3 regions of the Lysobacter humi (ex Lee et al. 2017) genome follow, and region 2 is predicted to be linked to each of the others. Evidence: predicted binding sites of a transcription regulator. Region 2 holds the regulator's gene; each other region holds the start of a gene.
What was found. Region 2 encodes HrcA, which represses chaperone genes, less so after heat shock. Its sites were predicted from a motif close to TTNGCACTCNNNNNNNNNGAGTGCNAA; they were not measured.
Positions count from the first base shown of each region.

Region 1: a site for HrcA is predicted at 8,738-8,764, ahead of rpoH (RNA polymerase sigma factor RpoH). Genes of this name have one in related genera too.
Region 3: a site for HrcA is predicted at 7,711-7,737, ahead of groES (co-chaperone GroES). Genes of this name have one in related genera too.

Region 1 covers NZ_BAAGTR010000001.1:465,013-475,413, reverse strand. Annotated here, with positions in the region: gene ACYVJJ_RS02145 (alpha-1,6-glucosidase domain-containing protein) at 1-1,370, opposite strand, end outside; gene ACYVJJ_RS02140 (alpha-glucosidase family protein) at 1,617-3,230, opposite strand; gene ACYVJJ_RS02135 (MFS transporter) at 3,482-4,987, shown strand; gene ACYVJJ_RS02130 (alpha-amylase family glycosyl hydrolase) at 4,984-6,669, shown strand; gene ACYVJJ_RS02125 (hypothetical protein) at 6,671-6,937, opposite strand; gene ACYVJJ_RS02120 (hypothetical protein) at 6,937-7,287, opposite strand; gene ACYVJJ_RS02115 (LacI family DNA-binding transcriptional regulator) at 7,510-8,550, opposite strand; gene rpoH (RNA polymerase sigma factor RpoH) at 8,775-9,662, shown strand; gene ACYVJJ_RS02105 (hypothetical protein) at 9,817-10,167, shown strand; gene ACYVJJ_RS02100 (metallophosphoesterase family protein) at 10,205-10,401, shown strand, end outside.
Region 2 covers NZ_BAAGTR010000012.1:125,238-135,638, reverse strand. Annotated here, with positions in the region: gene fur (ferric iron uptake transcriptional regulator) at 1-134, shown strand, start outside; gene ACYVJJ_RS11660 (DUF2199 domain-containing protein) at 131-643, shown strand; gene recN (DNA repair protein RecN) at 640-2,316, opposite strand; gene hrcA (heat-inducible transcriptional repressor HrcA) at 2,401-3,456, shown strand; gene grpE (nucleotide exchange factor GrpE) at 3,529-4,053, shown strand; gene dnaK (molecular chaperone DnaK) at 4,148-6,076, shown strand; gene dnaJ (molecular chaperone DnaJ) at 6,177-7,310, shown strand; gene ACYVJJ_RS11630 (diguanylate cyclase domain-containing protein) at 7,393-8,817, shown strand; gene dapB (4-hydroxy-tetrahydrodipicolinate reductase) at 8,827-9,540, shown strand; gene carA (glutamine-hydrolyzing carbamoyl-phosphate synthase small subunit) at 9,882-10,401, shown strand, end outside.
Region 3 covers NZ_BAAGTR010000005.1:35,678-46,078, forward strand. Annotated here, with positions in the region: gene ACYVJJ_RS03865 (pirin family protein) at 1-19, opposite strand, end outside; gene ACYVJJ_RS03870 (YceI family protein) at 24-662, opposite strand; gene ACYVJJ_RS03875 (malonic semialdehyde reductase) at 684-1,274, opposite strand; gene ACYVJJ_RS03880 (mitochondrial fission ELM1 family protein) at 1,363-2,340, shown strand; gene glnE (bifunctional [glutamate--ammonia ligase]-adenylyl-L-tyrosine phosphorylase/[glutamate--ammonia-ligase] adenylyltransferase) at 2,334-5,108, opposite strand; gene groL (chaperonin GroEL) at 5,662-7,305, opposite strand; gene groES (co-chaperone GroES) at 7,365-7,652, opposite strand; gene ACYVJJ_RS03900 (helix-turn-helix domain-containing protein) at 8,234-8,632, shown strand; gene ACYVJJ_RS03905 (endonuclease) at 8,718-10,401, shown strand, end outside.

The DNA of each region.
Region 1 (10,401 bases), on a different contig from region 2:
ACCGAGGTCGCCGCCTGCCCGGAGCTGGTCGTGTGGTTGTAGACGACGTCCATCCCCACGCGCAGGCCCAGCGCATGCAGCGCCTGCACCATGCGCCGGAACTCTCGGATGCGCGTCGCGCCGTCGGTGGTATCGGTTGCGTAGCTGCCTTCGGGCGCGCTGAAGTGGAACGGGTCGTAGCCCCAGTTGAAGCAGTCGCGCGCGGCCACGGCCTGCACCGCCGCCTGCTGCACCGGGCTGTCGGGGCCGGCGTCCGGAATCGTCGGCGACACGCAGCCCGCTTCCGGCACCGTGGCGATATCGAAGACCGGAAGCAGGTGCACGTCGGTCAAGCCCGCCTCGCGAAGGCCGCGCAGGTGGCGCATGCCGGCCGAACCCGCGTGCGTGAAGCCGAGGTACTTGCCGCGATGCGCCGATGGAACCGTCGCGTCGCCGAGCGAGAAGTCGCGCACGTGCAGCTCGTACACCGTCATGTCGACGTTCGACTTGGGCGGCCGCGGGCGCGGGTGCTCGCGCCAGCCGTCCGGCGCGAGCGCCGGATCGTCGAGGTCGGCGATGTAGCTGCGCCTCGAGTCGGTGGTGAGGCTGATCGAGTAGGGATCGGTCACGCGGTTGCGCACGAGACCGACGCCGGGCACGACGACGTCCACGAGGAACGTGTAGTAGCCGCCGCGCAGGTCGCCCGGCCACTGTGCGCTCCAGGCGCCGGTGGCATCGTCGCGGCGGAGGGCCGCGATGCGTGTCGATGCCGTCGTGGCGCCGTCGTACAGGCAGACGGCCACGGCCTGCGCGGTCGGTGCCCAGAGGCCGAACCCGGTGGACTCGTCGTCCACGTGCAGGCCGAGGTCGGCATGCTCGCCGTCGAATGCCTCGTCCAGGAAACGCGGCCACTGCAGTCCGGTGGCGTCGACCACGCGGCCGTTCGCGTCCTCCTGCACGATCAGCCACTGGTCGGCGATGCGGCGTCGCACGCGGGCGGCGTCGTTCGCATCGAGGTTGAAACGCACGCCTTCGCCGACGAAACGGAAGCGCGACGCCACATCGTCGGGCCGCGGCGTCGTCGACGCCTTCAGTGCGATCGTGCCGTCGGCGCCGGACACCGCACGGCCGTCGACCGCGGAGAGCGATGCGCGTGATGCGTAGGCGAGACGGTACCGCGCACCCGCCGGCTTGCCGGGCCACTGCAGGGTCCGCGCATCGAGCCAGTACGCGCGGGCATCGGCCTGCGAACGCGGGCTGGCATGAAGCGTCCGCGCATGCATCGGCATGTCGCAATCGGCTTGCGACGGCGCGGTCGCGGAGGCCAGGCCGGGCACCGCGAGCAGGAGGCCGAAAAGCCCGGCGAGCCCGCGGCATCGCAACGTGCGCATGGCCGTACCGGCGGATCCGTCATGTCGTCCGGCGAGGAGGGCGTGGCGGCGGTGGGCACGATGGGGCGGCATCACGTCGTCGCGACCCGCGGCTGATGGCTCCCTGCGTGACGGTCCGCCGCGTGCCGGCGCGGCCTGCACGCCGATGTCGACCGGGCCGCCGAATTCCGCGCCGGCAGGTCGACGAGCGATGCGTCCCGCGTGCATCGCACCGGTGCCACGCGACGCCGGTGCGGCGTCGCCACGCTAGTCGAGGATCGCGTAGAACGCGCCATGCGCGGGCAACAGCAGTCGGCCGCAGTTGAAGGCGCCGGCATCGACGCCCGGCGCATCGATCGCTTCGCGGCAGGCGACGTCGATCGCGCAGTCCACCGGCGCGGCCGACAGGTTGAAGGCAACGAGCAGGCGCTCGCCGTCGTGTTCGCGCACGAAGGCGAGCACGGGCTCGGGCGTGTCGAGGAAGCCGATGGCGCCGTCCACGAGCGCGCGCTGCGTGCGCCGCCAGGCGAGGAAGGCGCGCACCGCATGCAGCACCGACTGCGGGTCGGCCTCCTGCCGCGCCACGCTGCGCGGGTGGTGGGCCTCGGCGACGGGCAGCCACGGGCGGCCGTCGGTGAACCCGGCTTGGTCGCCGCCGTTCCACGGCATCGGCGTGCGGCAGCCGTCGCGTCCCTTGAAGTTGGGCCAGAAGGCGATGCCGTAGGGATCCTGCAGCAGCTCGTACGGCACGTCGGCCTCCGGCAGGCCGAGCTCCTCGCCCTGGTAGAGGCAGACCGAGCCGCGCAGCGAGCAGACGAGCGCGACGAGCTGGCGCGCGAGCGCATCGCCCGCGTCGACGCCGCCCCAGCGCGTGACCGCGCGCTGCACGTCGTGGTTGCTGATCGCCCAGCAGGGCCAGCCTTCCGTCATCGACGCGTCCAGCCGCTCGACCGTGCCGCGGATGTAGGCCGCGGTGAAGTCGTCGGTGAGCAGCTCGAAGGAATAGCCCATGTGCAGACGACCGGGGCGCACGTACTCCGCCATCGTGGCGAGCGAGTCCTCCGAGGAGATCTCGCCGAGCGCGGCCACGTCCGGATAGCGGTCCATCAGTTCGCGGATGCGCTCGAGGTAGCCGAGCATCTCCGGCTGCGTGTTGTTGTGGTGGTGGTACTGGAAGGCGTACGGGTTGTCGGGCGCGAAGCCACGGCCCACGCGCAGGTGCTCAGGTTTCGGCGGGTTGTCGCGCAGCTGCGCGTCGTGGAAGCAGAAGTTGATCGCATCGAGCCGGAAACCGTCCACGCCGCGGTCGAGCCAGAACTTCACGTTGTCCAGTTGCGCCTGTTGCACGGCCGGATTGTGGAAGTTGAGGTCCGGCTGGCTGGCGAGGAAGTTGTGCAGGAAGTACTGGCAGCGCCGCGGCTCCCACTGCCAGGCCACGCCGCCGAACAGCGACATCCAGTTGTTGGGCGGCGTGCCGTCCGGCTTCGCATCGGCCCAGACGTACCAGTCGGCCTTCGCATTGTCGCGGCTCTGCCGGCTCTCCCTGAACCAGTCATGCCGGTCGGAGGTGTGGCTGAGCACCTGGTCGATCATCACTTTCAGGCCGAGCGAATGGGCGCGGGCCAACAGGCGATCGAAGTCCTCCAGCGTGCCGAACATCGGGTCGACCGCGCGGTAGTCGGCGATGTCGTAGCCGAAGTCGGCCATCGGCGACTTGAAGAACGGGCTGATCCAGATCGCATCCACGCCCAGGCTCGCGACGTAGTCCAGCCTGTCGACGATCCCCGGCAGGTCGCCGATGCCGTCGCCGTTGGTATCGAGGAAGCTCCGCGGGTAGATCTGGTAGATCACCGCGCCTCGCCACCACTGCTTCGTCGCCATCGAACGTCCCGTCGCCAACCCCCGCCGGAGGATTCCACGCGGGCGGCGGAGCATGACTGCGCGCCACGGCGCTCCGGCGTTGAATACGTTTGCAACGGAATTTGTGCGGCGGGGCCGCTGTCTACCATCGCGCCACCGCGGCATTCCGCCGCGGCGCGGCCCGGTTCCATGTTGCATCGCACACCGCGTTCTCGCGGCCCCGGCCCCACACTCGCCACGCCGCCGCAGGCGGCCGCCTGCACGGAGCCCCGATGAACCACGCAATGCACAAGCCGCAGCTCACGTTCTGGCAGATCTGGAACATGTGCTTCGGCTTCCTCGGCATCCAGTTCGGCTTCGCGCTGCAGAACGCGAACGTTTCGCGCATCTTCCAGACCCTCGGCGCGGACATGGAGGCCCTGCCGGTCCTGTGGATCGCCGCGCCGCTCACGGGGCTGATCGTGCAGCCGATCGTGGGCTATTTCTCCGACCGCACGTGGACGCGCCTCGGGCGGCGTCGCCCCTACTTCCTTGCCGGCGCGATCCTCGCCACGCTCGCGCTGTTCGCGATGCCGAACTCGTCCGCGCTGTGGATCGCCGCGGGCCTGCTGTGGATCCTCGACGCGTCGATCAACATCTCGATGGAGCCGTTCCGGGCATTCGTGGGCGACCAGCTCCCGGTGAAGCAGCGCCCCACCGGCTATGCGATGCAGAGCTTCTTCATCGGCGTCGGCTCGGTGATCGCGAGCCTGCTGCCGTTCCTGCTCGCCAAGATGGGCGTGGGCAATACTGCCGGCCCCGGTGAGGTGCCCGACACCGTGCGCTATGCCTTCTACTTCGGCGGCATCGTGCTCCTGCTCGCGATCGGCTGGACGGTGCTGCGCACGCGCGAGTACCCGCCCGAGACGCTCCACGCCTGGGACGAGGCACCGCCGCTGCCGTCGCGGCCGCGCGCGCCCGGCCGCATGCGCATCGCCGCGCTCGTCTGGCTCGCCGCAGGCGCCGTGCTGCTCGCCATCGTCGCCGCCAACGGGCTCGACAAGCAGCTCTACATCCTCGGCGGGCTGATCGCCGCCTACGGCCTCGCACTGCTCGTGCGGACCGCGATGTCGACGGGCGGGGGCGCGTTCACGCACATCATGGACGACCTCTACGACATGCCCTCGACGATGCGCCAGCTCGCGGTGGTGCAGTTCTTCTCGTGGTTCGCCCTGTTCGCCATGTGGATCTACACCACGCCCGCCGTGGCCGGCGTGCATTTCGGCAGCACCGACACCACGTCCGCCGCCTACAACGAGGGCGCGAACTGGGTCGGCGTGCTGTTCGCGGCCTACAACGGCTTCGCCGCGCTCGCGGCGATCGTGATCCCGAAGATGGTGGCCCGGTTCGGCCTGCGCACCAGCCACCTGATCAATGCGGTGCTCGGCGGGCTGGGCCTGCTGTCGATCGTCTTCCTGCGCGATCCGCAGTGGCTGCTGCTCTCGATGCTCGGCGTGGGCTTCGCCTGGGCTTCGATCCTCTCGCTCCCCTACGCCCTGCTGTCGGACAGCGTGCCGGCGCAGAAGATGGGTGTGTACATGGGCATCTTCAATTTCTTCATCGTGATCCCGCAGCTGGTCGCCGCGAGCCTGCTGGGCTTCCTGCTCAAGACGCTGTTCGACGGCCAGCCGATCTACGCGCTCGCCATCGGCGGCATCTCCATGGTGGTGGCGGGCCTGTGCGTGCTGCGGGTGCGCGATCCGCGTGCACGCACCGCGGCGATCGGAGCCGCCGCATGAGCCGCGCCGTCCGCCTTGCAGCGCTCGCCGTCGCGCTCGCCGTTGCGTTGCCCGCCGCGGCGCAGACGCGCGCGAACGTGGCCCTGCGTGCCCTCGTCGGCACCACCGAGCCGATGGCGTCCGACGCCGTCTACTTCGTGCTGACCGATCGCTTCGTCAACGGCGACCCGTCGAACGACCAGCGCACGCAGGGCGGCAGGCACCGCACCTTCAATCGCCCCACGCCGGGCGCGCCGAAGGGCCGCACGGACAACATCGGCTACCTCGGCGGTGATTTCAAAGGCGTGCTCGACAACGCCGCCTACATCGCCGACATGGGTTTCGGCGCGGTGTGGATCACGCCCATCGTCGACAACCCCGACGAGGCCTTCACCGGCGGCCACCCGGTGAAGTGGGGCGGCATGCACACCGACCAGGGCAAGACCGGCTACCACGGCTACTGGGGCGTGAACTTCTGGCAGCTCGACGAGCACCTGCCGAGCGCCGGCCTCGACTTCCGCGGGCTCACGAGCGGCCTCAAGCGCCACGGCCTCAAGACCGTGCTCGACATCGTCGCCAACCACGGCTCGCCGGCCTACACGATGCCGACCGACCAGCCCAAGTTCGGCGAGATCTACGACCGCGACGGAAAGCTGATCGCCGACCACCAGAACCTGCACCCCTCCAAGCTCGATCCGACGTCGAACCCCCTGCACGCCTGGTACAACACGAAGCCGGGCCTCGCACAGCTCTCCGACATCAACGAGACGAATCCCGCGGTGCTCGACTACTTCGTCGGCGCCTATTCGCAGTGGATCGACCAGGGCGCCGACGCCTTCCGGATCGATACGATCCCGTGGATGCCGCACGCCTTCTGGCAGAAGTTCGCCGAGCGCATCCGCGAGAAGCGCCCGGGCTTCTTCATGTTCGCCGAGGCGTTCGACCACGACGCAGCGACCATCGCGCAGCACACGCTGCCGCACAACGGCGGCATCAGCGTGCTCGACTTCCCGCTGAAGGAACGCCTGCAGGAGGTCTTCGGCACGAAGGGCGGCGGCTTCGAGCGCATCGGCGAGCGCCTGTACCTGACCGACGGCCCGTACGCGAACCCGTACGAGCTGATGACGTTCTACGACAACCACGACATGGCGCGCCTCGACGGCTCCGACGAGGATTTCATCGACGCGCACAACTTCCTGTTCACCGCGCGCGGCATCCCGGTCATCTACTACGGCTCGGAGATCGGCTTCGAGCGCGGCACCGCCGAGCACGCCGGCAACCGGAACTACTTCGGGCAGAAGCGCGTCGACGCGGCGAAGTCGCATCGCATCCATGCGGCATTGCGACGGATCGCGAAGGTGCGCCAGGCGACCCCCGCGCTGCAGCGCGGGCTGCAGGTGAACCTCGAGTTCGACGGCGACCGCGCGGCGTTCTACCGCGTGCTGCAGGTCGACGGCACCGCACAGACCGCCCTCGTGCTTCTCAACAAGGGGGCCACGCCGGCCACGTTCCGCATCGGGAAGCATCTGCAGCCCGGCACCTGGCGCTCGGCGCTCGATGGAACGCAGGTCGACGTCGCGCAGGCGCTGCTCGTGGCCGAGGTGCCCGCGCATGGGGTCCAGGTCTACGTGCGCGAGGGCCGCATCACCGATCGCGCGCTGCTCGCCACCCTGGCCGAGGCCGCGCGCCGCACACGGCGCTGAATCAGGCGGACGGGTCGACGTCGATCTGCAACCAGAAGCCGTCTTCGGCGGCGAGGCGTGCGGGCAGTCCCGTCAGCGGTGGCAGGCCCGGCGGATCGCCGGCCCGCGTGGCGAGCGCCGCCGCGATGTGCCGGCGCAAATCGGCGACGAGCAGGTCCAGCCGCGGGGCTTCGGCCTGCAGGTCGGGGAAATCCGGCAGCTGCGCGGTATACCGGCCCTCGCCGACCCGCCGCACGAGCGCGAAGTAGCGGGTCGGGTCGCGTGCCATCACGGCGGCGCGTCCGCGATGAAGGCGAGCAGGGCATTGCAGGCCTCGGCGCCCTCGATGGCGACGCGCCCGCGCAGCTGCAGGGCCACGAGCGTCGCGGGCCGCAGGTGCCGCGTCGCCAGCGGCGCGACGCCGAGCAGGAGCACGTCGTCGGCGGCGTCGAGCGTCTCGCAGGCCGGATGCCAGGGGTCCAGCAGCACCAGCCGGCCGGCGACGTCCTCGGCGAGCACGAATTCCATCCGGGCCGCGGGGTCGACCGGCTGCGGACGCACGCCCGGCACGAAGCGCGCGGCCTGTGTGCTACGCGCACGGCGGCGTCGGAGGGCGGGGCCGGGCGACTGGGCATCCATGCGCCCACGTTAGGCAGCGCGCGGCGCCGCGGCATCGGGGAAATCCCCCAGGCCGACGCGCGCGGCGTCGCACATTCGACGCGCTGGGTCGCGGGAACCCGGCCGGACGTCAGGCGCGATGGGTGTGTCCGTGGGCACGGCAGCGGGCGCGCGATCGGGGGTTGCATGCCGGCGCACTGTCATCCCGCGATACGGCCGCCGTGTCGGTGGCCGACGTCGATATCAGGACATCCCGGCAGGCCGGCTCGACGCCCGCACCACCAGCGTCGCCGGCAGCATCGCGCTCGCCGCCGGCTCGCTGCGCACCAGCTGCATGAGCGTGGCGACCAGCAGTTGGCCGGCGCGTGTGGTGTCCTGCACTACGGTGGTCAGCGGCGGCGTGGCGAAGCGCGCCATGGGAATGTCGTCGAAGCCGACCACCGAGACGTCCTCGGGGATCCGCCGGCCGGCCTCGCGCAGCGCGCGCATTGCGCCGACCGCGATCAGGTCGCTCGCCGCGAACAGGCCGTCGAAGTCGACCCCGCGCGCCAGCAGGGCCTGCGCCGCGGCATGGCCGGCCTCCTCGCTGGTCTCGGCATCCACTTGCAGCGTGGGATCGAGGGCGAGGCCGGCGTCGGCGAGCGCCGCCTCGCAGCCGCGGTAGCGGTCGAGGAACTCGGGGTAATGGCTCGAGGCATGGCCGAGGAAGGCGATCCGCCGGCGGCCGCAGGCCAGCAGGTGCTCGCCGGCCAGCCGGCCGCCGTGGACGTTGTCGCAGCCGATCGAGACGCCCGGCTGGTCGGCCGCCACCGCGCCCCAGCGCACGAAATGCGTGCCGCGCTCGACGAGCGCATCGAGCTTGTGGCGGTAGTCCTCGTAGTCGCCGTAGCCGAGCAGGATCAGCCCGTCGGCCTTCATCGAGTCCTCGTAGTCCGAATGCCAGTCGTCGGACAGCTGCTGGAAGGAGACCAGCAGGTCCTGCCCGTGCCGGGCGCAGGCGCGGGTGATCGAGCCGAGCATCGACAGGAAGAACGGGTTGATGTGCGACTCGTCCGGGGTCGGGTCCTCGAACAGCAGCAGGGCGAGGGTGCCGGAGCGCTGGGTGCGCAGGCTCGAGGCGCGCCGGTCGACCTTGTAGTTGAGCTCGCGGGCCACCGCCTCGACCCGCTTGCGGGTCTCCTCGTTCACCAGCGGGCTGCCGCGCAGCACGCGGGAGACGGTCGCCTGCGACACCCCGGCGCGGTAGGCGATGTCGAACGAGGTCGGCTTGGATTTCTTGGTCATGCCGGCCGGAGTGTAGCGGCCGGCCGGGATTCACTAGCCCATTCGTTGGGCTGGAAACGGCCGTGGCGGCCCCCAGTTCGGGAGAGGCCAGCTTCCACCGGCCGGCTTTATCCCAGCTGCACATCCACCCGGGAATCCTGCCCGACCAGCGTTCCAGCCCCGCAACACTCCGGAACTTCCGGGCCCTTTAGCAGTCAAAGGACCCGACTGCTAACCTAGACCCCATGACCTCGACAGCCAGCACTGCCCTCGTCGCCAACAACCTTCCCGTCGCCGTCCCGGCGGCGCTGAGCCCGCTCGGCTCGCTCGACGCCTACATCAATGCGGTCAACCGCATCCCGGTGCTGAGCGTCGACGACGAGCAGGCGCTCGCGCGCCGCTACCGCGACCACGAGGACCTCGACGCCGCCCGCGAGCTGGTGCATTCGCACCTGCGCTTCGTGGTGCACGTCGCCCGGGGCTACAACGGCTACGGCCTCGGCATCGGCGACCTCATCCAGGAAGGCAACATCGGCCTGATGAAGGCGGTCAAGCGCTTCGATCCCGACCAGGGCGTACGCCTCGTGTCGTTCGCGGTGCACTGGATCCGCGCCGAGATGCACGAGTTCATCCTCAAGAACTGGCGCATCGTGAAGGTCGCCACGACCAAGGCCCAGCGCAAGCTCTTCTTCAACCTGCGCAAGAGCAAGACGCGCCTGGGCTGGATGAACGCCGAGGAAGTCCGTGCGGTCGCCGCGGACCTCAACGTCTCCGAGCGCGAGGTGCTGGAGATGGAGTCGCGCCTGTCCGGCCGCGACATCGGCTTCGACGCGCCCGACGATGGCGACGAGGACGGCCCGCCGAGCCCGGTCGCCTATCTCGCGACGCAGGGCGAGGATCCGTCGCAGCTCTACGAGCGCGAGGACGAGGAGGGCAACCAGCTCGACGTCCTGCGCGAGGGCCTCGCCGAGCTCGATGCGCGCTCGCGCGACATCATCAAGCGCCGCTGGCTCGACGGCGACTCGAAGGTCACGCTGCAGGAGCTGGCCGACGAGTACGGCGTGTCGGCCGAACGCATCCGCCAGATCGAGGCGAATGCGCTCAAGAAGATGCGCGCGCTGTTCGCGGCGTAAGCCACGCACTGAGTGTCACGGAGGGCGGCCCGGGAAACCGGGCCGTTCGCTTTTGAGCGGGGCATGAATGCCGGCGCTGTGCGACGGCGGCGGATCACGCCTGCAACGCGAGCGTGCGGATATATCGAATGCAGGCACCGCGACAGGATCGACCATGCAGACGACGCCCTCCCCGAGTCCGTTCCCGAGCCAGCCGGCCCCCGTGTCTGCCGACGCGGACCTCGCGCGCGACGTCGCGCTGCGGCTCGAGCACTGGTATCGCGAGCACCAGCTCGACCTGCCGCCCGACGTGCAGGCCGGCTTCGTCGAGATGGGCGTGGAGGCGGTGACGCGCTATCCCGAGCGCCCGCGCGACGAGGTGCTCGACGAGCTGCTCGCCGAGCTCGACGCCTCGCTGTCGCGCATCAAGGCCGAGCCGGCGCCGGGCACGGCGAGCGGCGCGATGCCCGCAACCGCGCCAAGGCGCGGCTGGTGGCGCCGCCTGTTCGACCGCGACGCGCACTGAGGCACGCGGTGCATCCGTCGCGACGGTGCAGGGCCCGATGCGCATCGGCCTGATCGCCGACACCCACGGGCTCCTGCGGCCCGAGGCGGTCGAGGCGCTGCGCGGCAGCGACGCGATCGTGCATGCCGGCGACATCGGCGACCCCGCGATCCTCGACACGCTGGCGTCGATCGCCCCGCTCACCGTCGTGCGCGGCAACAACGACATGCAGGCCTGGGCCGCGACTCTGCCGGA
Region 2 (10,401 bases):
ACGTGGACACCGGCCGCATCATCGAGTTCGAGAGCGTCGAGATCGAGGCCCTTCAGAAGCGCATCGCCGCCGAGCACGGCTACGAGATCGAGGCGCACTCGCTCGTGCTGTACGTGCGGAAGAAGAAGCGTTGAGCGAGGCGACGGGCGTCCGCTGTTCCTGCTGCGGCGAGCTGATCGCGCTGGACGAGGCCGAGCTGGCCTTCCGCGCGCCGGACGCCTACCACGCGCTCGATGCCGATGCGAAGGCGCGGCCCGACACCTTCTGCGACGGCAACTTCTGTGTGGTCGCCGGCGCGACGCACTTCGTGCGCGGGCTGATCCCGCTGCCCGTGCACGGCGCGGACGAGGCCTACTGCATCGGCGCCTGGTTCGAGCTCGACGCCGCGGACTGGCAGCACGTGCGGCGCATGTGGGACGAGTACGGCAACGATGCATTGCCCCCGCTGCGCGGCCGACTGGCGAACGCGCTCCCGCACCACGTGCCTTCGACGCTCGGCCTCGCCGTCGACCTGCAACCGCATGACGAGACGCGCCCGACGGCGCGCGTCGTCGACCCGGCCCACCCCCTGGCGCAGGAACAGGCCGCCGGAATCAGCGCGCATCGTGCCCGCGGCTATACCCCGGCCGGCCGACCGGCCTAGACGACGTCCTGCAGGAGCCGCTTCGCGGCGGCACGCGCCTCCCGCGTGAGTTCCACGCCGCCGAGCATGCGTGCGAGCTCCTCCTCGCGCTCCGGCGGCCTGAGGGCGCGCACCTCGCTCTGGGTGACGCCACGTGTCGCGGACTTCATGACGCGGTAGTGCGCATGCCCCTGCGCCGCCACCTGCGGCAGGTGGGTCACGCATAGTGCCTGGCGCTTCGCCCCGAGCGCGCGCAGTTTCTGGCCCACGATGTGCGCGACGGCGCCGCCGATACCGGTGTCGACCTCGTCGAAGACCATCGTCGGCACGGCATCCAGGCCCAGAGAGGCGACTTCGATGGCGAGCGAGATGCGCGCAAGCTCGCCGCCGGACGCCACCTTGCGGAGCGGCCGCAGCGGCTGGCCGGGGTTCGCGCTCACCATGAATTCCACGCGCTCGGCGCCGAGCGGATCCGGCCGGTCCCCGGCGGTCGCCTCGAAGGCGACGTCAAAGACGCCCCCGCCCATGCCGAGCTCGCCCATGAGCGCCGTCGTCGATCCGGCCAGCTCCGCCGCCGCGCGGCGGCGTGCCTCGGACAGGCGTGCGGCCGCTGCCGTCCACGCGCTGCGCGCGGTCGCGATCTCGCCATCGAGGCGCTCGAGCCGCTCGCCGGCACCGCGCAGCCCCTCGACCTCGGCGCGGATCGCGTCGCGTCGTGCACCCAGCTGGTCGGGCGGCGTGCGGTGCTTGCGCGCCAGCTCGTGGATGCGACCGAGGCGTCGCTCCAGTGCATCGAAGGCGTCCGGGTCGATGTCGAGGTCGCTGCGGACGCGGTCGAGCGCCGACAGGGCCTCGTCGATCTGGATCGCGGCCAGGTCGAGCATGCCCTCGACCTCGACGAGGCGCGGCTCGTGCTCCGCGGCGCGCACGAGCTCGGCGCGCACCTGCTGCAGCACGCGCGAGAGCGAGGGGCCGTCCTCGCCACCGAGGCGTGCGAACGCACTGTCGCATGAGGCGATGAGTGCGGTGGAATGGCCGAAGCGCCGGTGGTCGACCTGCAGCTGCTCGAGGCTCGCCGGTTCCAGGTCCTCGCGCTCGAGCTCATCGAGCTGGTGCTGGAGCCACTCGACACGATCGGAGACGTCGCCCTGGCCGGCGAGGCGCTCGCGCTCGCGCAGGAGGTCGGACCAGTCCGCTGCAGCCCGGGACACTGCGCCGCGATCGGCCTCGGTGCGGCCGAAGGCGTCGAGCAGGTCCATCTGGCTCGCCCGCGACAGCAGGGCCTGGTGCTCGTGCTGCCCGTGGATCTCGACGAGATGGCCGGCCAGTTCGGTCAGCTGCGAGATGGTCGCGGGCCGCCCGTTGATCCAGGCGCGCGAGCCGCCGTCGGCACGGATCACGCGGCGGATCTGGCAGCGGCCGGCGTCGTCCGCGTCGTCGAGCTCGTTGTCGTGCAGCCAGGCGCGGGCCGGGCCTGCGTCCGCGAGGTCGAAGTCCGCGGCGAGCTCCGCGCGCTCGGCGCCATGGCGCACCACGCCGCTGTCGGCGCGCTGGCCCGACAGCAGCCCGAGCGCATCGACCAGCAGCGACTTGCCCGCGCCGGTCTCGCCGGAGATGACGGTCAGTCCGGGCCCGAATTCGAGGTCGGCCGCAGTGACGACGGCGAACTGCTTGAGCGAGAGGTGGGTCAGCATCCGGAAATTGTGCCTGCCGGCCGTCTCACCCGGAAAGCCGCCGGATCGCTTGCGCGCACCCCGGGCGGGCCGTATACGACGGGCATGAGCCGCAAGCCTTTCGACCCGAGCCAGGACCCCCGCGCGCGGCAGCTGCTGCGGGCGCTGATCGCGCGCCACATCCGCGATGGCGAGCCGGTCGGCTCGCAGACGCTCGCACGGCACGCGGGGCTCGACGTCAGCCCGGCCACCATTCGCGGGATCCTGGCGGACCTCGAGGACGCCGGCCTGCTCAGCGCCCCGCATACCTCGGCCGGGCGCGTGCCGACCCCGCAGGGCTACCGGCTGTTCGTCGACTCGCTGCTGCAGGTTTCCCCGCTGCCCGACGGCGAGGTCGCCCTTCTGCGCGAGGGCCTGCCGCCGCGATCGGGGACGCAGGCCCTGCTGGGCACCGCGAGCGAGATGCTGTCGGCGATGACGCACTTCGTCGGCGTGGTGAGCACGCCGCGCCGCGAGCAGTTCGCATTCCGCCGCATCGAATTCGTGCCGATCGACGAGGCGCGCGTGCTCGCGATCGTCGTCTTCGCCGACGGCGACCTGCAGAACCGCATCATCGAGGTGCGCCGGCCGTTCGATGCGGGCGAGCTCGAGCGCGTCGCCAACCATCTCAATGCGCAGTTCGCGGGGCGGTCCCTGGCGGAGATCCGCGCCGTGCTGCTCAACGAGATGCGCAGCGCGCAGGACGAACTTCACCGGCTGATGGAGCGATCGATCGAGCTCGCCGGCCAGGCGCTCGCCCCGCGGGATGACGACATGCTCCTGGCCGGGCAGACGCGCCTGATGGGGGTCCAGGAGCTCGCGGACATCGAGCGGCTCCGCGAGCTGTTCGAGGCGTTCTCGCGGAAGCGCGAGATCCTCCAGCTCCTCGACCGCACCGCCCGCGCACCGGGCGTGCGCATCTTCATCGGCGAGGAAACGGGGCTCGCGCCACTGGATGGGATGTCGCTGGTGACCGCGCCGTACTCAAGCGGCGGGCAAGTGCTCGGCGTCGTCGGCGTGATCGGCCCGACGCGGATGGCCTACGAGCGGGTGATCCCGGTCGTGCAGGCCACGGCGGACATCCTGGGCGACGCGCTGCAGCCCGGCGACCGCCCCGGCTGAGCTCTTGAAAGGGGCGGGCACGGCCCCATAGCTGCCCCCGGCGCGCGACCGGCGCGAACGGAAAGAGCCCCGATGACCCCCGAAATCCCCGCCGAGGCCCCGGCCGAGACGACGTCGAACGAGAACGACAAGGACTGTTGCGCACGCCTTCGCACCGAGCTGGACGGCGCCCGCGGCGAGCTCGTCCAGCTGCGTGACGAGGTGCTGCGCGAGCGTGCCGACCTCGAGAACCAGCGGCGACGCGTCGCGCGCGACATCGAGACCGCGCGCCGCTTCGCCAACGAGCGCCTGCTGGGCGACCTGCTGCCCGTGATCGACAGCCTCGAAGCGGGGCTGGCGCAGGCCACGGCCGACGCCGGCGCGCTGCGCGACGGCATGGAGCTGACGCTCAAGCAGCTGTTGAAGGTGGCTGCCGACAATGGCCTTGCGCCGGTCGACCCGGCCGGGGAGGCCTTCGACCCCGAGCGCCACCAGGCGATGGCCATGGTCCCGGCGGGCGAAACCGCCGATAACCACGTCGTGCAGGTCTACCAGAAGGGCTGGCTGCTGAACGACCGCCTGCTGCGCCCCGCGCTGGTCGTCGTCGCGCAGGGCTGAACACCGCCGCGCCTTGAACCGGCGCCGGCGATCCATAGATACGGCTTATCGGCGCAGCGCGCCCCCGACATCCAGAGCTAGCAGGAGCATCCCCATGGGCAAGATCATCGGTATCGACCTCGGCACGACCAATTCGTGCGTCGCGGTCATGGAAGGCACGAAGGTGCGCGTCATCGAGAACGCCGAGGGCGACCGCACCACGCCGTCGGTCATCGCGTACACCAAGGACGGCGAGATCCTCGCCGGCGCCTCGGCCAAGCGCCAGGCCGTCACGAATCCAAAGAACACCTTCTACGCGGTGAAGCGCCTGATCGGCCGCAAGTTCACCGACGCCGAGGTGCAGAAGGACATCGGCCTGGTCCCGTACGGCATCACGCAGCACGAGAACGGCGACGCCTGGGTGGCGACCGCCGACGGCCGCAAGATGGCGCCGCAGCAGATCTCGGCCGAAGTGCTCGCCAAGATGAAGAAGACGGCCGAGGCGTATCTCGGCGAGGAAGTGACCGAGGCCGTGATCACGGTGCCGGCCTACTTCAACGACTCGCAGCGCCAGGCGACCAAGGACGCCGGCCGCATCGCGGGCCTCGACGTCAAGCGGATCATCAACGAGCCGACGGCCGCGGCGCTCGCCTACGGCCTCGACAAGTCCGGCGCCGACCGCAAGATCGCCGTCTACGACCTCGGCGGCGGCACGTTCGACGTCTCGATCATCGAGATCGCCGAAGTCGACGGCGAGAAGCAGTTCGAGGTTCTCGCCACCAACGGTGACACGTTCCTCGGCGGCGAGGACTTCGACAAGCGCGTCATCGACTACCTCGTCGAGGAGTTCCAGAAGGACCAGGGCATCGACCTGCGCAAGGATCCGCTCGCCCTGCAGCGCCTGAAGGACGCCGCGGAGCGCGCGAAGATCGAGCTCTCGAGCGCGCAGCAGACCGAGGTCAACCTGCCGTACGTGACGGCCGACGCCTCGGGCCCGAAGCACCTCAACATCAAGCTGACGCGCGCCAAGCTCGAGGCGCTGGTCGAGGACCTGGTCAAGAAGACGATCGAGCCGTGCCGCGTCGCGCTCAACGACGCCGGCCTGCGCGCCTCCGACATCACCGAGGTCATCCTCGTCGGCGGCCAGACGCGCATGCCGCGCGTGCAGGCCGCGGTGGCCGAGTTCTTCGGCAAGGAGCCGCGCAAGGACGTCAATCCCGACGAGGCCGTGGCGATCGGCGCCGCGGTGCAGGGCGGCGTGCTCAAGGGCGACGTCAAGGACGTGCTGCTGCTCGACGTGACCCCGCTGAGCCTTGGCATCGAGACGCTCGGTGGCGTGTTCACCAAGATCATCGAGAAGAACACCACGATCCCGACCAAGGCCTCGCAGACCTTCTCGACCGCCGAGGACAACCAGTCCGCCGTGACCGTGCACGTGCTGCAGGGCGAGCGCGAGCAGGCCCGTTACAACAAGTCGCTGGCGCGCTTCGACCTCACCGGCATCGAGCCGGCGCCGCGCGGCATGCCGCAGGTGGAGGTGTCGTTCGACATCGACGCCAACGGCATCGTGCACGTGACCGCGAAGGACAAGAAGACCGGCAAGGAGCAGAAGGTCGAGATCAAGGCCGGCTCGGGCCTGTCCGAGGACGAGATCAAGCGGATGGTCGAGGACGCCGAAGCCAACCGCGAGGAGGACAAGAAGTTCCAGGAGCTCGTCCAGGCGCGCAACCACGCCGACGGCCTGATCCACATGACCCGTGGCGCGATCAAGGAGCACGGCGAGAAGGTGCCGGGCGACGCGATCGGCCGCGCTGAAACGGCGATCGCCGACCTCGAGACCGCGATGAAGGGCGAGGACAAGGGCCAGATCGAGGCCAAGAGCCGCGCGCTCGAGGAAGCCGCGCAGTCGCTGCTCGCGGTTGCCTCCGCGCAGGGGCAGGGCGGGGTGGACGATGGCGCGACGGCTCCCGGTGCGGCCGCCGGCAAGTCCGATGACGTGGTCGATGCCGAATTCACGGAAGTGAAGGGCGACGAGTCCAAGTAAGCTGTCCCCGACGGGAGCCGCCAGGGCTCCCGTCGTTTTCCGGGGACGCCGCGCGTGATTCAACCGCCGGCACGCAGCAGCAGCACAGCCAAGAGCGCCGATGAGCAAGCGTGACTATTACGAGGTCCTGGGCGTCGCCCGCGACGCGAGCGACGACGACCTCAAGAAGGCATACCGCCGCGCGGCGATGAAGCATCATCCGGACCGCAACCCGGGCGACAAGGCCGCCGAGGACGCCTTCAAGGAGTGCAAGGAGGCCTACGAGACGCTCGCCGACCCCGGCAAGCGCCGCATGTACGACGCGCACGGCCACGCCGCGTTCGAGCACGGCATGGGCGGCGGTGGCGGCGGCCCCGGCTATGCCGACATGGGCGACATCTTCGGCGACATCTTCGGCAACATCTTCGGCGGCGCGGCCGGCGGCGGTGGTCGCGGCCCGCGGCGCGGCGCCGACATCGGCTACGTGATGGAGCTCTCGCTCGAGGAAGCGGTCGGCGGCGTCGAGAAGCAGATCGAGATCCCGACGCTCGACGAATGCGAGACCTGTGACGGCAGTGGTTCGTCGGACGGCAAGTTCGACGCCTGCGGCACCTGCCAGGGCCGCGGCCAGGTGCGTTTCCAGCGTGGGATCTTCTCGATGCAGCAGACCTGCCCGCACTGCGGCGGTCGTGGCAAGGTGATCGCCAAGCCGTGCACGGACTGCCACGGGCAGGGGCGCGTGGAGCGCACAAAGCTGCTCCAGGTCAAGATTCCCGCGGGCGTCGACAGCGGCGATCGCATCCGTCTCGCGGGCGAGGGCGAGGCCGGTCCAGCCGGCGCACCGGCCGGTGACCTCTATGTCGACATCCGCGTGCGCGAGCACGAGATCTTCCAGCGCGACGGCGACGACCTGCACTGCGAGGTGCCGATCCGCATCTCGCAGGCCGCGCTCGGGGACAGCATCCGCGTGCCGACGCTCGGCGGCGAGGTGGAGCTGCGCATCCCGATGGAGACGCAATCCGGGCGGACCTTCCGCCTGCGCGGCAAGGGCGTGCGCTCGGTGCGCAGCCGCGTCGAGGGCGACCTCTACTGCCGCGTCGTCGTCGAGACGCCGGTCAACCTGACCGCCGAGCAGCGCGAGTTGCTCGAGCGCTTCGAGGCGACGTTCGTGGGCGAGGGCGCCCGTCGCCATTCGCCCAAGTCGTCGACGTTCCTCGACGGCGTGCGCGGCTTCTGGGACCGGATGACCGGCTGAGGCGAGCCCTCCGGGCGGTGCGTCGGCTCGTCCGCGATCTGGCATCCTCGCCGCTGGCCCCGGCAGGGAGCGGCGGACGCCCATGGATCGGATCAGCTTGAGCCTCGACGACGTGCCCGTCGCGCTGGTCGCAGTCGACGGCGGCCGCGTGGTCGGCGCGAACGCGGAGGCGTGTGCGCTGCTGGGCCTGCCCGATGCGGACTGCCCAGGGCTGGAAGGCGTTCTCGAGTGGTCCGAGACCGCTTCGGCACGGATCGCGGACCTCCTGACACATGCGCCGACCGCGATCGTCGAGTTGCCCGGGCCGTCGCATGCTGCTGCGGGCGGCAGCCTCCTCGCCACGGCACGCCGCTTGGATGGCGCTAGCCGCGTACTTCTCCACCTGCACGAGCCGTCCGCCGACGGTACGGCGCGCGGCGAGCTCGAGCGTCGACTGCAGTTCGAGCGCCTGCTCACGGAAGCGGCCGCCGCGCTCATCCGGAGTAACGACGCGGAGCTGGACAGCGCCATCGAGGGCCTGCTCGGCTCCGTCGGCCGCTTTTTCGGGGTCGACCGCGCGTACGTCTTCCTGATCGACCCGACCGCCATGCGGCAGAGCAATACCCACGAATGGGTGGCGCCGGGCATCTCGCGCGAGGCGCACAACCTGCAGGACCTGCCGCTCGACACGTTCCCGTGGCTGCTGGAGGAGCTGCGTGCCGACCGGATCGTGTGCGTCGAATGCCTCGACGACCTGCCCGCCGCGGCTTTCCGCGAGCGCGCCGAGTTCGAGCGCGAAGGCATCCAGTCGATCCTGATCGTGCCGCTGTGGATCGCCGGCACGCTACGCGGCTTCGTCGGCTTCGATGCCGTCCGTGGCCGCGTCGTCTGGGACGAGCCGTTCGTCATCGGGCTGCGGCTCATGTCGCAGGTGCTCGCGAGCGCGCTCGATGCCCGTGAGCTCTCGCGCCGCCTGAAGGCGCAGGCCCTGCACGATGCACTCACCGGCCTGCCCAATCGCACGCTGCTGCAGGACCGTTTCGAGCAGACCGCGCGGCGCGCGAGGCGCGGCAGCGAGCACGTGCTGCTGGCGGTGGTCGACGTGGACGACTTCAAGCACGTCAACGATCGGCACGGGCATCCCGCGGGCGATGCACTGCTCCGCGCGCTGGGCGCCCGGCTGCGCGAGGTGCTCCGCGACACCGACACCGTCGCACGGATCGGCGGCGACGAGTTCGTCATCCTCGCGAACGGCGCGGCGCCGGACGACCTCCGACGGCTTGCGCAGCGGTTGCTCTCGACCGTGGACACGCCGTTCGACGTCGGCACGGACGAACCCGTGCGGGTGGGCCTGAGCATCGGCCTCGCGCGCGAGGACGTCGCGCCGGACATCGAGCTCGACACGCTCCTGCGCGGCGCGGATGCCGCGATGTATGCGGCGAAGAGCGGCGGGAAGAACCGCTGGTCGCAGGCCATGCCCGCGGGCGCGCGTGAGCACGGCGTTGTGGAGGCGCTGGGCGGCGGCTAGGCTGTCCGCATGCAATCGCCCCTTCGCATCCTCATCCACGGCGCGACCGGCCGGATGGGCCAGGCGCTGCTGCGCCTCGCCGCCGAGCGCGACGACCTCCAGGTAGTCGCTGCGGTCTCCCGCAGCCGCCCGGCGCATCCTGTCGCCGACGGCATTGCATGGATCAGCGGCGGCGCGCTCGCGAACGTTCCACCGTTCGACGTCGCGATCGACTTCAGCCTGCCGGAGGGCTTCGACGCGATCCTCGAGACATGCCTTGCGCGGAACGCGGCGCTCGTCTCGGGCACGACCGGCCTCGAGCCGGCACAGCGGGCGGCGCTCGAGGCGGCCGCCGCGCGGATCCCCGTGCTCTGGGCGGCGAACTTCAGCCTGGGCGTCGCGGTGCTCGCGGATCTCGTCGAGCGCGCCGCCGGCATCCTCTCGCAGTGGGACTGCGACATCGTCGAGTCGCACCACGTGCATAAGAAGGACGCGCCTTCGGGCACCGCACTGGCGCTCGGCGCCCGCGCGGAAGCAGCCGGCGCGACGCCGCGGTACGCGTCGCTTCGCGCGGGCGACATCGTCGGCGAGCACCTGGTGCAGTTCGCCGCACCCGGCGAACGGATCGAGCTCGTCCACCGCGCGACGAACCGCGACATCTTCGCGCGCGGTGCGCTGCATGCGGCCACCCGACTCGTCGGGCGGCCGCCGGCGCTCTATGCGATTCGCGACGTCATCGGCTGAAGCGGCGGGGCGGTCGCGTCCGGGGAGCGACTGAGCCGGCCGTAGCCCGGATGGCAAGGCGCTGCACCGTGCCGGTGACCGGCACGGTCGCAAGCAGCCAAGGCGAGCCACGCGGTCGCGGACCGGCGGCCCCGGGCTCCGTGCGCTCGCCGTCGGCGCCGATCGCGCGGTCCGATCGTCGTCCAACTGGCGCCGACGCGCCCGCGCCGCTACAATTCCCGCTCGCCAGAATCCCGACGTCGGACCGGTCCCGCACCGCGTCCGCGCTTTGCTGCAACCCGGATTTTTCTCGACCGGCGAGCGCACGGGATCAGCACCCCTCGGCAGCAGAGGCGATCCCCGTGAACCAACCCGCAATCCTCGCACTCGAAGACGGCACGATCTTCGAGGGCGTATCGATCGGCGCGCCCGGACTGTCCGTCGGCGAGGTGGTCTTCAACACCGCGATGACCGGCTACCAGGAAGTCGTCACCGATCCCTCGTACGCGCGGCAGATCGTCACGCTGACCTATCCGCACATCGGCAACACCGGCACCACGCCGAAGGACGACGAGGCCAAGCCCGTCTGGCCGGCGGGGCTCGTGGTGCGCCATGTCCCGAAGCGCCCGAGCAACTGGCGCTCGCAACTGTCGCTGCCCGGTTGGCTCGCGGCAAAGGGCATGGTCGCGATCTCCGACATCGACACCCGCAAGCTCACGCGGCTGCTGCGGGACGGCGGCGCGCAGAACGGCGCGGTGATGGCGGGCGAGATCGACGAATCGCGTGCGCTCGAAGCGGCGCGCAAGTTTCCCGGCCTGAAAGGCATGGATCTCGCGAAGGAGGTCTGCACGCGTGAGCGCTTCGACTGGCGCGAGACCGAGC
Region 3 (10,401 bases), on a different contig from region 2:
CGGGGCGCTCGATGATCATGGGATCAGTTCGTCTTCTTCGGCGGCAGCGAGGTGCGCACGCGCGCAGGCGCCGCCGCGGCGCCCTCCGCCTTCGGCACCATCGCCTCGGTGGTGATGCGGATGCGGATCTCGTCACTGACCGCCGGCACCGCGTAACTGATGCCGAAGTCGCTGCGCTTGATGGTCGTCGTGGCGTCGAAGCCGATCGCCTGGCGCTTGGCCATCGGGTGCTCGCCGATCTTGTTCAGCGTGGTGGCGAGTACCACCGGCTTGGTGATGCCGCGGATGGTGAGATCGCCGGTCACGCGCAGGCGGTTGGCGCCCGCCGCTTCCACCTTGGTGCTGCGGAACGTGACGGTGGGAAACTTCTCCGCGTCGAACAGGTCGCCGCTGCGCAGGTGCTTGTCGAAGGCCTCGACATGCGAGTTCAGGCCCGCGAGCGGGATCGTGACCTCGACCTTCGACGCCCCGACGTTCTCGGCGTCGTAGACGATCGTGCCGTCGACCTGGCCGAAGTGCGCGACCGGGTTCGAGAAGCCGAGGTGGCTCCAGCTGGCGACCACGTCGGTGTGGTTCGGATCGATCTTGTAGCTGACCGGTGCGGCGACGGCGATGGTGGCGGCCGTGGCCAATGCGATGGCGAGAGTGAGGCGCTTGAACATGGGAGTCTCCGGTAGGAACGCTTAGAGGATCTGCGCGGCTTCGTCGAACGACAGCCGCGGCGAGCGGGCGAAGATATGGGCGGCATCGCCCTGCCCGAGGTTCACGAGGAAGTTGGAGCGGATGCGCGTGCCGGCGAAGAACTCGGCATCGACCTTCGCGTTGTCGAAGCCGGACATCGGACCGGTGTCGAGGCCGAGCGCGCGTGCGGCGAGGATCAGGTACGCACCCTGGAGCGAGCCGTTGCGCAGCGCGACGGTCTCGAGCTTGGCCTCCGGGCTCCCCTCGAACCACGACTTCGCATCGGTGTGGGGGAAGAGGTACGGGAGCTTCTCGTAGAAGGCGAGGTCGTGTGCGACGATCACGGTGACCGGTGCATCCATCGTCTTCGCGCGGTTGCCTTCGTCGAGCGCCGGCTCGAGCCGCTTCTTGGCCTCCGGCGATTTGACGAAGACGAAGCGCGCGGGCGAGGCATTCGCCGTCGTCGGGCCGTACTTCACCAGCTCGTAGAGCGCGTGGAGGGTCGCGTCCGGCACGTCGCCGGTAAGGCGGTTGTGCGTTCGCGCGGTGCGGAACAGCTGGTCGAGGGCCTCCGGCGGCAGGGGCTGCGACATCCGGGAACTCCGTGGAAAGGGGGAGTCGCAGTGTAGAGTCTGCCCCCCGGAGCCGGCCGGCCGTCGGCCGGAACGCATCGATCGCCCCGTGCAACGCCCGCCCCTCTCCCGGATCTGGACCCTCACCGACGGCCACGCCGGCAACCTGCGCCAGGCGCGCGCGCTCGGCGATGCACTGCGACTGCCGCTGCACGACATCGCGCTTCAGCCGCGCCTGCCGTGGCGCTGGGCCGCGCCTCGCCGCCTGCCCGGCAGCGAGGGCGCCTTCGGTGGCGATTTCGCCGAGCGCCTGGGCGATGCGGACCTCGCCTCCACGCTGGTCATCGGCTGCGGCCGCCAGGCGGCGCTGGCCACGCGGCTGTTGCGCGAGCGCGGTGCGCGCGCCGTGCAGATCCTCGATCCGCGGATCACGCCTTCGCACTGGGACGCCGTCGTCGCGCCGCGCCACGACCGTCTGCGCGGGGCGAACGTGCTCGACCTCATCGGCAGCCTGAATCCCGTTACCGACACCTGGCTCGGTGCCGCACGCGCCGCCTTCGCGAAGCTCGGCGAGCTGCCGGGCCCGCGCGTGACGCTCCTGGTGGGCGGGCCGACCGACGACGTGCGCCTGCGCACCCGGGAGCTCGACCGCCGCCTGCGCGACGTGCGCGGCTGGATCGAGCAGCACGGCGGCAGCGTGCTGGCGACGACGTCGCGCCGTACGCCGCCCACCCTGGTCGAGCGCGTGCGCCGCGGCCTCGGCGGACTGCCGGGCCTGGTCTGGACGGGTTCCGTCGACGGCCGCAATCCGTATGCGGCGCTGCTCGGCTGGGCCGACCGCGTCGTCTGCACCGCGGACTCGGTGAACATGGTCTCCGAGGCCTGCGCCACGCGCGCGCCGGTCTACGTCGTGGGCCTCGACCGCGCGCGCGGGCGCCCGCGGCGCTTCCTGCACGAGCTGCGCGAGCGCGGTCGGCTGCGCGTCTTCGATGCAGCGCTGCCGCCGTTCGAGGCCGAGCCGCTGCGCGAGACCGCGCGCGTCGCCGCGGTGCTGCGCGAGCGCCTGGGACTCGACGCGGCTCAGTAGTGCAGGCCGCAGGCCCGCGCGGCCTCGCGCACGATCGCCCGCGCCGCATCGATGGACGGATCGACCGCTATGCGGCGCGCGCGGCGGTCGAGCGTGCAGTCGAGCCCGCGTGCGAGCAGCAGTGCATGCGCCTCGGCCAGCGGTTGCGCCAGCTGCATCGACAGCAGCCCCGCGCCCGCGGCCACTGCGATCAGCTCGCGCGTGTTGCGCGGCGCCAGCAGTGACGGAGCGTCCGCCGCATGCGCGAGCACGAGCGCCTGCAGTACGAACTCGAGGTCGACGAGCCCGCCTTCGCCCTGCTTGAGATCGAAGACCCCGGGCGTGGAGCGGTCGAGCTCGCCGCGCATGCGCTGGCGCATGGCTGCGACGTCGCGCATCACCTCGTCCCAGCGCCGGCGTCGCGCGAGCACGCCGGCGCGCAGCGCCTCGAAGTCCGCGCACAGCGAAGCATCGCCGCCGATGCAGCGGGCGCGCACGAGCGCCTGATGCTCCCACGTCCAGGCGCGCTCGCGCTGGTAACCCGAAAAACTCGCCAGGCTGGAGACCAGCAGGCCTTTCGCGCCGTCGGGGCGAAGGCGCACGTCGACGTCGAACAGGCGCCCGGCGCCCGTCGGTGCACCGAGCAGCGCGACGACCTTCTGCGCCAAGCGCGCGAACCAGCGCTGCGCATCGAGCGGGCGCGCACCGTCGGACTCGGCGTCCGATGCGGCGTCGTAGAGGAAGACGAGGTCGAGGTCCGAGCCGAAGCCGAGTTCCTCGCCGCCCAGGCTGCCGTAGCCGAGCACGGCGAAGCGTGCGCCAGGCACTTCGCCGTGCGCCGCGCACATCTCGGCCCGGGCACGGTCTACCACGCGATCGACCACAGCGTCGGCGAGCCAGGCGAGTTGCCGCGCGCTTTCCGCCGCCGTCTGTCGACGGTCGCGCACGGCCATCGCGATGCGGAAGCTCAGCGCCTGTCGCGCCTCGTTGAGCGCGCGCAGCGCATGCTCGGTGTCGTCGAGCCCATCGACCGCCGCGCGGCAGGCCCGTGCGAGGCTCTCGCGATCCGGCGCCGCGCCGGCGATGCGCGCATCGAGCAATTCGTCGAGCAGAAGCGGGTACGCGGCGAGGCGCTCGGCCAGCAGCGCGCTGTGCGCGACGACGTCGACCAGGCGCGACAACGCGGCGGGCTGTTCGTCGAGCAGCGCGAGGTAGGCGCTGCGCCGCAGGATGTTGGCCACGAGCGCGAGCAGGCGACGAAGCGCGAGCATCGGCTCGCGCGACGCGCACGCCGCGGCGAGGAGCGCCGGCATGACGCGATCGAGGCGCGCGCGCGCACTGTCCGACAGTGCCTGCACGGCCGGCGCACGCGCGAAATCGCGCAGGAGCGTATCGGCCTCGGCCGCCGCGTCGAAGCCGGCATCGGCGAGCACGCCCGCATCGCCGTCGGTCGGTAGCGCGCGCCAGTAGGTCGCGAGCGCATCGGGCGCTTCGGTGCGTTCGCGCGGTGCGAGGAGCACCGCGAACTCCGCCGCCACGCGGCCGCGGACCGCCTGGAGCCCGGCCGCGAACCCGCCCCAGTCGGCATGCCCCAGCCCGCGCGCGATGCGCAGCCGTGCCTCGTCATCGGTCGGCAAGGCGTGCGTCTGTGCATCGCCCAGCATCTGCAGCCGGTTCTCGACCCGGCGGAGCATGCGGTACGCGTCGGCGAGCGCATCGCCGGTTACGGGATCGATGTGGCCGGACTCGACGAGTGCACGCAGCGCCGGCAGCAGGCGACGCTCGCGCAGCGCCGGCTCGCGTCCGCCGCGGATCAGCTGCAGTGCCTGCACGAGGAACTCCACCTCGCGGATCCCGCCGGGGCCGCGCTTGATGTCGTCGACGAGCTCGCGGCGTGCTACCTCCGCGGCGATCGAGGCCTTCATCTCGCGCAGGCCGTCGAGCGCGCCGAAGTCGAGGTAGCGCCGGTAGACGAACGGCCGCAGCGTCGCGAGAAAGCGCTCACCGGCTTCGATGTCGCCCGCCACCGGTCGCGCCTTCTGCCAGGCGTAGCGCTCCCAGTCGCGGCCCTCGCGCTGGAAGTACTGCTCCAGCGCGGCGAACGACCAGACCAGCCGCCCGGACGTCCCGAAGGGCCGCAGGCGCAGGTCGACGCGATGACAGAAGCCGTCGGGCGTGACCTCGTCGAGCAGCTTCGCGAGCTGCTGGCCGAGGCGCGTGAGGTAGGGCTCGGCGTCGAGCGGCCGTGCACCATCCGACGTCGCGGGTTCATCGAAGGCGTAGACGAGATCAACGTCGGAACTGAAGTTCAGCTCGCCGCCACCGAGCTTGCCGAGCCCGAACACGACCAAGCGCACCTCGCGCCCCGCTGCGTCGCGCAGCACGCCGTGTCGCTCGCGGAAGGCCTGCTCCAGCGCGGCGAGCGCGAGCTGCAGGCAGCGCTCGGCGAGCGCGGTGCTGCCGGCGAGCGTCGCGTCAACATCGTCGAGGCCGAGCACGTCCCGCCAGACGAGCCGCGTGGACTCCGCGGCGCGATAGCGGCGCAGCTGCTCGGGCCATGCCTCGGGCCGTGTCGGATCGAGCTCGGGGACCGGCGTCGGCGCGATGCCGTCGTCGGTGAGCAGGCGCTTCAGCAGCACGTGATCGCGCGCGAGCGTGTCGATCGCGAAGTCGCTCGCGACGGCGACGGCCGCGATGCGCTGCCGATCGGCCTCGGCCTGGACGCCGAGGCGCTGCCAGGCGCGATCGATGCGGGACTGCAGGGGATCGGCGCCGTCGGGCAGGCTCATGCCCACGATTCTGTCATGCAGCCGCTGACGCTCCGGACAAAAAGAAGCCCACTGCCGTTGCCGGCAGTGGGCCTTGCTCCCTCCCCCACGTCGGGTGCAGGTCTACTGTTAAATGGGCGTGACGGGGAATGCACGCTGCGCTGCAGCAAAATCTTTATCGTTCAGGGACCGATAGAATTAAAGGCCCGCCGGCCAAGAGATACCCCTGATTTATCAAGGGCTTGGTGCCCGACCGCCTCAGTTCGGGCGAGCAGCGGTACGCGGTATTGATGGGCTTGGACACGGGATGCCGTCGACCCAGCTGCGCAGAAACCGGAGCATGGTCGGGAGGTCGACGTCGAGAACTGCTGCGCGGTCACGCAATGGTCCGCTTAGCCCGTAGCGGACGACCGCGACGCACGCGGCGACCGCGACGTGGCTGGCACGCACAAGGAAAAGCCCCGCACGAGGCGGGGCTTTTCGTCTTGCGATACCTCTTTGGACGACGTGCGACTCACGGAGCGCGCGGCGACGCGTTGGAACTGCGCCGCCTGCGCGTCCCGTCTGGCGCCGATCAGAAATCCATGCCGCCCATGCCGCCCATACCGGCCGCGCCGCCACCCATGGCCGGCTCGTCCTTCTTCGGCAGCTCGCCGACCATCGCCTCGGTCGTGATCATCAGGCCGGCGATCGACGCCGCGTTCTGCAGCGCGGTGCGCGTGACCTTGGTCGGATCCAGGATGCCGGCTTCCAGCATGTCGACATACTCGCCCGTGGCGGCGTTGTAGCCGTACGAGCCGTTGCCTTCCTTCACCTTGTTGACGATGACCGACGGCTCTTCGCCGGCGTTGGTCACGATCTCGCGCAGCGGGGCTTCCATCGCGCGCAGGGCGATCTGGATGCCGTGGTTCTGGTCTTCGTTGACGCCCGTGAGACCCGAGATCGCCGCACGCGCGCGCAGCAGCGCGACGCCGCCGCCCGGCACGATGCCTTCCTCGACGGCCGCACGCGTCGCGTGCAGGGCGTCTTCGACGCGCGCCTTCTTCTCCTTCATCTCGATCTCGGTCGAGGCACCGACCTTGATCACGGCCACGCCACCGGCGAGCTTCGCGACGCGCTCCTGCAGCTTCTCGCGGTCGTAGTCGGAGGAGGTCTCCTCGATCTGCGCCTTGATCTGCTTGATGCGGCCCTCGATGCCCGAGGTCTCGCCCGCGCCGTCGATGATGGTGGTGTTCTCCTTCGAGACCTGCACCTTCTTCGCGCGGCCGAGGTCCTTGATCGTGGCCTTCTCGAGCTGCAGGCCGACTTCCTCGGAGATCACGGTGCCGCCCGTGAGGATCGCCATGTCTTCCAGCATTGCCTTGCGACGGTCACCGAAGCCCGGCGCCTTGACGGCGCAGACCTTGACGATGCCGCGCAGCGTGTTGACGACGAGCGTCGCCAGGGCTTCGCCTTCGACTTCCTCGGCGATGATCAGCAGCGGCTTGCCGGCCTTGGCCACGCCCTCGAGGACGGGCAGCAGGTCGCGCACGTTCGAGATCTTCTTGTCGTGCAGCAGGATGAACGGGTCGTCCAGCTCGGCCTGCATCGACTGCTGGTTGTTGATGAAGTAAGGCGAGAGGTAGCCGCGGTCGAACTGCATGCCCTCGACGACGTCGAGCTCGTTCTCCAGGCCCGAGCCGTCCTCGACGGTGATCACGCCTTCCTTGCCGACCTTGTCCATCGCCTGCGCGATGAGGTCGCCGATGTTCTGGTCGGAGTTGGCCGAGATCGCGCCGACCTGGGCGATTTCCTTGCTGGTCGAGGACGGCTTAGAGATCTTCTTCAGCTCCTCGACGGCGGCGGTGACCGCCTTGTCGATGCCGCGCTTGAGGTCCATCGGGTTCATGCCGGCGGCGACCGCCTTCATGCCCTCGCGGATCAGCGCCTGCGCCAGGACCGTGGCGGTGGTGGTGCCGTCACCGGCGTTGTCGGACGTCTTGGACGCGACTTCCTTGACCATCTGCGCGCCCATGTTCTCGAACTTGTCGGCGAGCTCGATCTCCTTGGCGACGGACACGCCGTCCTTGGTGATCGTCGGGGCGCCGAAGCTCTTCTCGAGCACGACATTGCGACCCTTCGGGCCGAGCGTCGCCTTGACGGCGTTCGCGAGAACGTTCACGCCGCGCAGCATCTTGGTGCGCGCGTCTTCGCCGAAGCGGATTTCCTTGGCAGCCATTGCAGTGACCTCTAGCTAAAAGTTGTTCGTGGGAAATTTCGGGATGCGGAAGGACGCGATCAGCCGAGGATCGCGAAGATGTCGTCTTCCTTCACCACCAGGAACTCGTTGCCGTCCAGCTTCACTTCCGTGCCGCTGTACTTGCCGAAGAGCACCTTGTCGCCGACCTGGACCTTGGGAGCGCGCACGGAGCCGTTGTCGAAGGCCTTGCCCTCGCCGACCGCGATCACTTCGCCCTTGATCGGCTTCTCGGTGGCCGAGTCGGGGATGACGATGCCACCGGCCGAGACCTTTTCTTCTTCCATGCGCTTGATGACCACGCGGTCGTAGAGCGGCTTGATGTTCATGCACGAACCTCCGGATGGAATTGTAAGTAGTTGAAATTACGGCAAAAGACGGGAAATTTTAGCAGTCGGACAAGGCGAGTGCCAAAGTCCGGCCGCAGAACGCCCGCATTGCGGACGGGGCGGGATATGGGACGCCCCGCGCGGCTTTCAAGGGGCGTTCATCGAAATTTCGTCGGCAGGTCGGTGGTGCCGGCTGGCGGGCCACCCCGGACGCGGGCGCAAAAAAAGAGCGCGTCCCGAAGAAACGCGCTCTCTGGTGCAGGAGATTGGCTATCCAAGCTCGCGCGATCCAGCGCGCCTCTCCAGTACCTGACCCCATGTCCGATCGACTTCCTGTCGACGTGGGGCGATTGTGGCCTCGCCGCGTCACCCATGACTAGTGGCACCCCGGGCGATCGATGGTGAACTTCGGTAGCGCATGGGCACAGTGTCGCGTTTTTCCCCTAATCTCTACCGTTTAATCGCTAGTCAGCTATCGTTTTCAGACAAGGTGACGTAGAAATTGGTAGCTGCGTTAGCATCGATAGCACCACCGACCTGCCGCTGCATTCATGTGACGCAGTGCGTCACTTTGGAGCCCCATGAACGCCCAGGAACGCATCCGACTGGCCCGCCGGCACGCAGGCCTGTCCCAATCCGGCCTCGCCAAGGCCGTCGGCGTGCAGCGCAGCGCGGTCAGCCATTGGGAGGCGGTGGATGGCAAGTCCCCGAGCATGGCGAACCTCCGGCGCGTCGCGACCACCACGGGGGTGCAGTTCGAATGGCTCGCCACGGGCCGCGGCCGCATGGCGCTGTCGGCCGACGAGACGCTCGAGGACGTGGCGGCGGCCGACGGCACACTGATCGATGACAGCCTCGAACTGCGCCTGATCGCGGCGTTCCGCCAGATCTCCGCGCGCAGCCGCGCACCGCTGGTGGAACTCATGGAACAGATGGCCGAGCTCCGCAGCGGCAAGCGCGCCCGGCGCCCGATGCCCTGAGCGATTCGCCATAAACGGACAAACGGTCCCGAAACGGTCACGCGGCGGCCGTAGCATCGCCGGCTTCCCCCGCCCGGAGCTCACGATGCGCCTGTCGTTCCGCCTCGCCCCCCTGCTGCTCGCCGCCGCACCGCTCGCCTCGCCGGCGGCGGTCTTCATCAACGAGATCCACTACGACGATGCGACGTCGGCCGGCGACGTCGGCGAGCGGGTCGAGATCGTGGCTACCGCGGGCGAGAGCCTCTCGGGCTACCGGGTGCACCTCTACAACGGTTCGACGCCGTCGGCCGCGGTGGCCTACGACAACGATCCGGTGCCGGCCGGCAGCCTGGTCACCTGTGGCGCGCAGGTGCGCATCGCGGTCGTCAGCTATGCGAGCAACGGCATCCAGAACGGGCCGAACGACGGCATCGCCCTGGTGAACGCCAGCGGCCAGCTGGTGCAGTTCGTCAGCTACGAGGGCGCGATCACCGGATCGGGCGGGCCTGCGGGCGGGCGCACGAGCCAGGACCTGCCGGTCGCCGAAGCCGGCACGACCGCGGCGGGTACGTCACTGCAGCTCGGCGGTACCGGCACCGGCTATTCGAATTTCGGCTGGAACGCTTCGGCGACGCAGACCTTCGGCGCCTGCAACCGCGGCCAGACCTTCGGCGCACCGAACACGCCCCCGTCGGTGACGTCGACCACGCCGGCCAATGGCGCGACCGGCGTGGCCGGCGCGGCCGACCTCGCGGTGAGCTTCAGCGAGCCGGTCACCGCCTCGAGTGGTGCGTTCGCGCTGCAATGCAGCCTGTCGGGTGCGGTCGCGCTTTCGCATGCCACGAGCGGCACCAGCTTCACGCTCAGCAAGACGACCGTGCTGCGCGGCGGCGAGACCTGCACGCTCACCGTCAATGCATCGGGCATCACCGATGCGGGCGGTGCGCGGCCGGCGGCGAACACCACCGCGAGCTTCACCGTCGCCAATGCCACCGCAGGCTACTGGTCGAAGGTGAACACCTCGAGCGCGAGCCAGCTGCGCTGCTCGATCCACGCGACGATCCGGAACCACACGGTCTATCCGTACAGCGCGAGCACCACCGACACGTGGGACGTGCTGGAGATCGCGGACGAGGATCCGGCATCGTCCAACCGCATCCTCGACGTCTACCGCAACCGCAGCTACCTCAAGGGCAGCGAGCGGGCAGGCACCGGCACGGGCATCACCTACAACCGCGAGCACACGTGGCCGAACTCGCTCGGCTTCGGCTCGGCGACGGGTGATCTCGGCCTGCCGCACGCGCCGTACACCGACCTGCACATGCTGTATCTGTCGGACACCACCTACAACGCCGATCGCGGCAACAAGCCGTATGCGAACTGCGCGGCGTCGGGCGGCTGCGGCGAGCGCGCGACCGAACTCAACGCCGGCGCAGGCGGTGGCACGGGTGTCTACCCGGGCAATTCCAACTGGGTGCAGGGGCCGGACGGCAACGCCGGCTCGTTCCAGGCCTGGGGCCGCCGCAAGGGCGACCTCGCGCGCGCGGTGCTCTACATGGCGATGCGCTACGAAGGCGGCACCGATTCGCGCGGCCAGGGCGAGCCGGACCTCGAGATGACCGACGACCGCTCGAAGATCGTGATCACGTCGGCCTCGCCGGCCTACATGGGCCTGCTCTCGACGCTGCTCGCATGGCATCAGGCCGATCCGCCGGACACGCTCGAGCGCAACCGCCACGAGGTGGTCGCGCAGTTCCAGGGCAACCGCAATCCGTTCGTCGACCACCCGG